One region of the Streptomyces marokkonensis genome, then DNA from elsewhere that is predicted to be linked to it. Evidence: riboswitches for the same ligand, from Rfam matches in the RefSeq annotation. Region 1 holds a riboswitch; the other holds the start of a gene.
What was found. Region 1 has a riboswitch for cyclic di-AMP ahead of ABEA26_RS23360 (M23 family metallopeptidase). Riboswitches for the same ligand answer to the same signal wherever they lie in the genome.

Region 2: it holds a riboswitch for cyclic di-AMP, as region 1 does, so the genes downstream of both, ABEA26_RS16820 (C40 family peptidase) here and ABEA26_RS23360 (M23 family metallopeptidase) in region 1, are expected to answer to the same signal.

Annotation. Positions count from the first base shown of each region.
Region 1 is NZ_BAABCQ010000103.1:5,975-10,131, forward strand. Features, by position in the region: gene ABEA26_RS23355 (PP2C family protein-serine/threonine phosphatase) at 86-1,309, shown strand; cyclic di-AMP (ydaO/yuaA leader) riboswitch at 1,553-1,710, shown strand; gene ABEA26_RS23360 (M23 family metallopeptidase) at 1,722-2,753, shown strand; gene ABEA26_RS23365 (aldo/keto reductase) at 2,934-3,878, shown strand; gene ABEA26_RS23370 (PrsW family intramembrane metalloprotease) at 3,894-4,157, opposite strand, start outside.
Region 2 is NZ_BAABCQ010000059.1:14,929-19,085, forward strand. Features, by position in the region: gene ABEA26_RS16810 (helix-turn-helix domain-containing protein) at 1-727, opposite strand, end outside; gene ABEA26_RS16815 (ATP-binding protein) at 942-1,433, shown strand; gene ABEA26_RS16820 (C40 family peptidase) at 1,523-1,996, opposite strand; cyclic di-AMP (ydaO/yuaA leader) riboswitch at 2,000-2,144, opposite strand; partial or broken gene ABEA26_RS16825 (ATP-dependent Clp protease proteolytic subunit) at 2,515-2,886, opposite strand; gene ABEA26_RS16830 (ABC transporter permease) at 3,118-4,125, opposite strand.

The DNA of each region.
Region 1 (4,157 bases):
CTCGCCCCCCGTCCCCGCTCCGGGGAATCTGGAGGACGGGACGGCAAGCGGCGTGGACGTGCGGGGTGGCGGGAGACGAGTGGTGGTGCGGCCAGGTGACGTGGACGACGGCGAGGGAGCGTACGCCAGGGCCGGCGGCCGGCTCCCCGGCGATCCCGTGCCCGACCCGGGCCTCGGCGACCGTCCGGGGCCGGGGCCGGGGCCGTCGGCCGTCGGCCGGATGCGGCGGTGGCGGTCCTCGTACGGGCCGTACGGGCGGGCCTTCGTGCGCCTGCTCCCCGTACTGCTGATCGTCGTCGCCATCCTGTACGACCTCTTCACCCCGAGGTACTTCACCGCCGGCCCCCTCTACACGGCCGCACCCCTGGTCGCCGCCCCGATCTACTCACGGCGTGGCACGGCGCTCACCGGTGTCGCCGTGGTCGCCGCCGTCATCGGGCTGCAAGTGAGCATGGGCGTCGTCCACTTCGTCGACTCCCTCACCGAGCTGATCACCATCGCGACGGTCGCCGTGCTCGCCGTCCTCGTCAACGCCTTCGTCCGCCGCACCGGCGAGCGACTCGTCTCCGTCCGCGAGATCGCCGAGGCCGCCCAGCGGGCCGTGCTGCCCGAACCGGCCGAGCGGATCGGCGGGTTCGAGATCGCCGCCTGCTACGAGGCCGCGCAGGCCGACGCCTTCATCGGCGGCGACCTGTACGCGGTGCAGGACAGCGCGCGTGGCATCCGGCTCATCGTGGGGGACGTGCGCGGCAAGGGTATGGGCGCGGTGGCCGCCGTCGCCGTCGTGATCGGCGCCTTCCGGGAGGCCGCCGAGCAGGAGGTGACCCTGGAGGCGGTGGCGCAGCGGCTGGAACGGGCGCTGGCCCGCGAGGGCACCCGGCGGGACGGGCTGGACGCCTTCGAGGGCTTCACCACCGCCGTACTCGCCGAACTCCCGCACGGCGACGGGATCGTCCGCATCGTCAACCGAGGCCATCCGCCGCCCCTGCTGCTGTACGCCGACGGCACCCTGCGCCCGCTGCCCGCCCGGGAGGCGGCGCTGCCGCTCGGCATGGGTGAACTGGGGGTGTGGCCCGACCGCGCGGAGGAGGCGCCGTTCCCCGGCGGAGCCACGCTGTTGCTGTACACCGACGGAGTGTCGGAAGCCCGCGACGGCCGGGGCGAGTTCTACGACCCGCACGCGCGGCTGGCCGGTCGCGTCTTCCGCCATCCGGAGGAACTCCTCGGCACCCTCGCCGACGACGTGCGCCGGCACTCCGGGGGCGGCATGGCGGACGACATGGCGCTGCTCGCCGTAAGACGACCTTGATCAACATTACCTGCCGTGACGGGTCGACCCCCCTCCGCATAACAACTGACACAACGTCAGAAACTCGTGGCGTGAAAGGGAATACCGAAGCCGGGTCAACTCGCCCGGTTTTTGCCGGTCATGAGGCGTACGTCCCGGCCGGATTCGCTAATGATCAAGAGGAACCGCTTGGAATCCGAGCCTCGCGTCTATTAACGTTCGATAACGCAGCGCGGTCGTCCCAGCCGTCACAGAAGGCGGCTCCGTGCGCACGCGCCGAATCCCGCAAGGGAACCGGGGAACCACCACATTGGGGTGAATCGGGCGTATGACGCCGTGGAGACACGGCGGATATACGCGCGTAGGAGACCTTCCTGCTCCGAACCCGTCAGCTAACCCGGTAGGCGAGAGGGAAGGAAAGGAGTGCGCCCACGTGGCGTCCAACAGGCCTGCCCCCGAGGCCCCGTTCGTGCCGAACCAGCACGAGACCGACACCTTCGGCTACGACGGCTACCGTCCCGAAGAGGGCCCCTGGGAGGAATGGAATCCCACCGCGGAGTCCATCCGTCCCGTACGGGGCAAGCACCGCGTCGCCAAGCAGCGCGGCGGACTCGCCCGCAGTTCCACCGTCCTCGGCGTCGGTGTCATAGCTGCCGTCGGCGCGGGCGGCATGGCCAGCGCGCAGACCGGCAAGCCGCCGGTGTCGATCTCCATGCCGGACCTGCCGAACGTCGGCTCGCTCATCTCCGACGAGGAGGAGCCGGAGCCCGAAGGCTCCGCCACCCCGCTCAGCGGCGTCACCACGGTCGCCGCGGACACCTCGGAGGGCACCTCCGACGCCGGCGAGACGCTGCGGGCCCGGATCATGGCGCAGGCCGAGCAGCAGCAGGCCCAGGTCGAGGCCAAGGCCGCCGCCGAAGCCGCCGCCGCCGCCGAGGAGAAGGCCGCGGAAGCCGCCGCCAAGGCGGAGAAGGAGGCCGAGGCCAAGGCCGCCGCCGCCAAGAAGAAGGCGGAGGAGGAGGCCGCGAAGAAGGCCGAGGCCGAGCGTCTCGCGAAGCTGGCCAAGCAGTACACGCTGCCGACCTCCTCGTACACGATCTCCTCCAGCTTCGGTCAGGCCGGCGCCTACTGGTCCTCCGGCTACCACACGGGCCTCGACTTCGCCGCCCCCACGGGCACGCTGCTCAAGGCCGTCCACAGCGGCACCATCACGTCGGCCGGCTACGAAGGGTCGTACGGCTACAAGACCGTGCTCACCCTCGACGACGGCACCGAGATCTGGTACGCCCACCAGTCCTCCATCAACGTCAGCGTCGGCCAGAAGGTCACCACGGGTGACGTCATCGGCCGCGTCGGCGCCACCGGCAACGTCACCGGCGCCCACCTCCACATGGAGGTCCACACCAGCGACGGCGGCGGCATCGACCCGATGGCGTGGCTGGTGAGCAAGGGCCTCACCCCCTGAGACCCCTGAGCCCCGCCTCGCGCGCCGCCCGTCCCCGCCTCTCCCCCTGATCACAGCCCGCCGCCTCTGATCCCCCGGCGGTCCTGACGGCGCCCCCCCCCGACGTCAGGGCTGCCGGTTTGCGCGAACTTTGCGCCGTCACCGGAATCATCGGGTCCGCCGCGCTCGTTGACGCAGGACATGACTTCTCTGCGCAAGCTCGGCTCCTCCGACCTGAAGGTCTTCCCCCTCGCCCTCGGCGGCAACGTCTTCGGCTGGACCGCCGACCAGGACACCTCCTTCGCCGTCCTCGACGCCTACACGGCGGCCGGCGGCAACTTCCTCGACACCGCCGACTCCTACTCCGCGTGGGTCGACGGCAACAGCGGCGGCGAGTCCGAGACCGTCATCGGCGAGTGGCTCGCCTCCCGCGGCAACCGCGGCGACGTCGTCCTCGCGACCAAGGTCAGCCAGCACCCCGAGTACCCGGGTCTGAGCGCCGCGAACATCAAGGCCGCCGCCGACGCCTCGCTGCGCCGCCTGGGTACCGACCACATCGACCTCTACTACACCCACTTCGACAAGCCCGAGGTGCCGGTGGAGGAGATCATCGGCGCGCTCGACGAGCTGGTGAGGGCGGGCAAGGTCCGGCACATCGCGGCGTCCAACATCTCAGCCGAGCGGCTCGAGGCCTCTCTCGCCTTCTCCGACCGCGAGGGCATCGCCCGGTACGTGGCCCTCCAGCCCCACTACAACCTGGTCTCGCGCGACACGTACGAGGGCGAACCGCGCGACCTCGCGGAGCGGGCGGGCCTGGCCGCCGTGCCGTACTACTCACTCGCGTCCGGCTTCCTCACGGGCAAGTACCGGGCCGGCGCGACGGTCGACAGCCCGCGGGCCGGCGGTGCCGCGAAGCACCTGGAGACCGAGCGCGGCCGGCGGGTCCTCGCGGCCCTGGACGAGATCGCCGAGGCGCACGACGCCCCCGTTGCCACTGTCGCCCTGGCCTGGCTGGCCGCGCAGCCCACGGTTACCGCGCCGATCGCGTCCGCGCGCACGGTGGAGCAGCTGCCGGCGCTGCTGGGGGTGGCGGAGCTGAGCCTGACGGAGGACGAGGTCGGAAGGCTGACACAGGCGTCGGCCTGAGTCCGGTCGCGGCCGTTACGGCCGCCGGTAGGGGGCGTACGCGCTGTACGGCCGGTACGGATGGCCCCAGGGCGGTACGGCCACCGGTGCGGGCGGCGCGGTGGCCCGGCACGCGTGGTCCAGGGCCGGGCGCGCCACGTCGCGCCGGTGCCACAGGGCGTCCAGCAGTTGCCGTTCCCGTACGGCGAAGTCGGCGCCCGCCCCGCCTCGGCGTCCGCGCTGCCGCAGGAACGCCAGCGAGGTCGCGTACGCCTCGTACTGCGCCACCGCCCGCGCCGC
Region 2 (4,157 bases), on a different contig from region 1:
AGTGGTCGAGAACAACCACATCTAGATCGGAAGTGCTCGAAAAAGAAAAGATTACGAAAGGGCCGGTGACTCCGATGTGCGCCCCGGCGGCGAACGGCAGCACCTGGAGCCGGACATGGGGGAGACGCGCGGCCTCGACCAGCCGCGCCAGCTGACGGGCCATGACTCCGGGTCCGCCCACTTCCCGGCGCAGCACCGACTCGTCCAGGACCGCGCTCAGTCTCAGCGGCGTCGGCGCCCGCAGCACGTCCTGCCGGGCCAGCCGAACTTCCACCAGCGTGTCCAGCCGTTCCTCCGGCAGCCCGTCCACCGCGGCGCGCGTCACCGCGCGGGCGTACTCCGGCGTCTGCAGCAGCCCGGGGACCACCGTGGTCTCCAGCGTGCGCATCGCACTCGCCTGGGACTCCAGGCTGATGAAGTCGCGGTAGGTCGGCGGCAGCACCCCGCGATAGGCGTGCCACCAGTGGTTGCGGCCGCCCGCGTCGTCGGAGCCGGCCAGCGTCACCAGCAGCTCCCGCAGCTGGTCGTCGGCCACGCCGTAGGCGTCCAGCAGCAACCGCACGTCGGCCGGTTTCGCCCCGCTCGTCCCGGTCTCGATCCGGCTGACCTTCGACTGGTGCCAGCCCACCAGCCGGGCCGCCTCGCCGCTGGTGATCCCCGCCGATGTGCGCAGGGCGCGCAGCTCCGCGCCCAGCTTCCGGCGTCGCACCACGGGACCATGCTGCATGGGCCACTCCCCTACTCCCTAAGAGCCGCCCAAATACGCTCTGCCGTCGCAGAGTTCACCGCATCGAGCGACAGATATATGCACATCTTGGTGGATCGCCGCCCTCCACGGGCCTGATGGTGGCAGTCTGACGGCGAAGCACCAGTCCGGGACCGTACTCGAACCGTCCGCTCCATGTCGGGCCGCGGTCCCGTGGGAAAGGGACTACCTCGCCATGGCAGACCATCTGGAAGCATCCGTCACTCTGCCGAGCGATCCCGCCTCGGTGGCCGTCGCGCGCACGTATGTGGTCGGCACGCTGGTGGAGTGGGGCCTGCCGGCGGACACAGATGTGTCCGAGACCGTCCGGCTCATCGTCTCCGAGCTGACGACCAACGCGGTCCAGCACACCCTCGGCCAGTCACCCACCTTCACGGTGGACCTCGCACTCGACCGTGACGAGCGGCTGCGCATCGGCGTCACCGACAGCCATCCGCGGTTCCCCAAGCGCCTCCCCGCCGCCGTCCAGCAGGACAACGGCCGCGGCCTGGTGATCATCCGCTGGCTGACGGCGGAGTGCGGCGGCAAGCTGAGAGTGCGGGCCACGCGAGAGGGCGGCAAGACCATCTCCGTCGAACTTCCCTGGACGCCGCCGAGCGATCCGGTGCCCCCCGAGCCCGCCGCGGCCGTGGGGCGGGTCTCCGGCCGGCAGAAGACTCAGCGGTGAGGCGCCGAAGGCCTTCGGAGCGCCGCAGGCACATACCACGCACCCGAGGGGGAGACGGCGGGTCACGACGCCGTCTCCCCCTCGGGCGCCTACTTGACCCGGCCGTACCAGACGCTGCCGGTCCAGATCTTCTGCAGACGCACCACGTCCCCGGTCTTCGGGGCGTGCCAGATCTTGCCCTTCCCGGCGTAGATGCCGACGTGGTAGACGCTGCGGCCCGAGTGGAAGAAGACCAGGTCCCCGGCCTTGCGGCTCTTGGCGGAAATATGACGTGTCTTGTTGTACTGCTGAGCCGCGGTGCGCGGCAGCTTCTTGCCGGCCTTCTTGAACGAATACAGGGTCAGCCCGGAGCAGTCGAACCTGCGTGGTCCGACGGCGCCCCATGCGTACGGTGAACCCTTCTTGGAGGCCGCGATCTTGAGGGCCTTCGTCCCGTAGGTCGCCGCGGCCGCCTCGGAGGCGGCACCGGGGACCACGACGGATCCGCCGATGGCGGCGAGGGTGAGGGCCGAGGCCGTACCGGCTCGGGCCATCAGCGACGGGACACGATTGAGCGCGGACATGCGCAACCCTTCGTCAGCCGCCTGTGAAGGATGACCTGTCGGATTCGGGCTGGCGAAGTTGCCCGGCCGCACGAGTGCGGCTTCACCCCAAGGGCTGCTCGGTCCGGTGCCTCTCCCGCGGAGATGACCGTTCCGGCGACCCGTCGTGCTCGGGTCCTCCACTCCTGCCGATCCACTCCTGTCGACCGGTCGTCCGGGCGGCGGCAGGACTCGGCGTCCGCCCGGACCGCCCCGCCGCTGCGGCGGGGGCTTGTCGTCAGTCACGGATCTTGTCTCGTCCAGAGGGAGATTCCCAATGGAACGTGCCCTTTGTGTTGTTACTCGCCACTCACCCGTTCGGGTGGACGCCTCCGTGTTCGAGTGACTGCCGAATGCGGTGCCGACCTCCGGACCAGCGGCGGAGCAGGTCGTTCGGCCGTGCGGGCACGAGAGTTGCGCAACCTCGGCCAGTCGGAAATCAGTGGTGTTCCTACGCCGAAAGGGGGTACGCCGTTTGGTCCGTTTCACCCTCAGGTGCGTCAACTGCCGGAACACGGTGGAAGGCTGACGCGCGCAGTCCGCCGCTCACCGTCCAGTACGCGTAGCGCCCGGGCCAGGGGGGTGGCGTGCAGTTGCGTCTCGCCCTGCCGGTGCATCGGTGCCGGTGCGTCGCGCAGGGCCGTCGCCCTGTCGACCAGCGCCTGGGCAGTTCGCAGTGCGCGACAGGTGTAGCCGTCCCGCGCGGGGTTGATGCGCCCGAGCAGGTCGACGGCGTCCAGGACCGTTTTCCGCTCGATGTCCGCGGATACCTGCTCGGGAGTGCGGCCCGGGTGCCGTGCGAGGATCTCCTCCAGGCGCATGCGGACGCGGGCCAACTCATCGGCCCGTACGACGAGATCACTGGCGCCTGCCCTTCCGCAGGGCCGGTCGGTGCCGGCTGACGCGTCACCACCCGCGCGACGGCAGGTCGGCGCGCTTGCCCGGGAACATCACGGCCCGCGTGCCGCGGCCGGCTTCACGAACCCGTGCGTCGACCGGTCCGTGGCTCCCGGTCACCGCGTCGGGGTCCGCGACCTCCCTGCGTACGGCCTGGTCGGCGCACGGCCTGCTCGGCGCACGGCTGGGTTTCGGGCTGCCCGGGCTCAGGCGGCCGGTACCGATGTCCGGGTCCGGTCGGCCGCCGGTGAGCCGCCGGGTGCGCGTCGGCGCAGTGCGCCGCCGAGCAGGACGGCGCCCAGCCCCAGCAGGGCCCACCCCGTGAGGGTGAGCGCGGGGCCGGTCGCCGCGGCGCCGTCGAAGAAGGACACCGAGCGCAGCAGTGAGCCGCCCGCGCCCGGCGGCAGCCACTGGCCGATCATCCCGGCCGGCCGGGGCAGCATCTCCGGGGCCGAGGACACTCCCGAGGAGGGGTTGCCCAGCAGCATCATCACGGCCCCGCCCAGTCCCAGTCCCGCGCGCCCGAGCAGTGCCGCGAGCCCGGCGACGCCCGCCCCGACGGCCAGGGCCGACAGCCCGAACACGGCGGCCACGGCCCACCAGTCACCGGTGACCACTTCGAGCAGGGTGTGGGTGATCGCCGCCGCGACCAGGCCCGTCGACGCGGCGGCGCCGGTCAGTGCGACGGCCGCGCGGACGCCGCGCAGTCCCAGCAGGGTCACCGCGGCGCCGGTCGCGATCCCGGCCAGCGCGAGCGGCAGGACGCTCGCGCTCAGGGCCGCGCCGCGCGGATCCGCCCCGGAAGCGGGCACCACGTCGACGACCTGGACCGGAGCCCCCGCGGCGGATGCCTGCCCGGTCATCGCCTGCCGCAGCAGCTGGGCGACGGCGGGGCTCGCCGCGGACGCCGTGAGCAGCTTCGGACCCCGGTCACCGGCGACCACCGCGCCGTACACGGTCCGGTCCTCGACGGCGTCGCGGGCCTCGGCCTCGTCGGCGTAGCGGTGGATCTCGAAGGCGCCCTCGCGCTGGGTGAGCCGCTGCTCCACCTGCGCGATGGCGGCGGGTGCTCCCGCCACGCCGAGCGGCAGCTCGCGGGGTGCCGTACGGGCGGCCGGCCAGGCGAAGGCCCACAGTGCCAGTGCCACCAGTACGGGGACCAGGGCGACCACGGCGGCCACGCGGCGGCCGGGGGGAAGGGAGGGGCCGGACATGAGTGCTCCTCGCAAAAAGAAGGTTCGTTCGT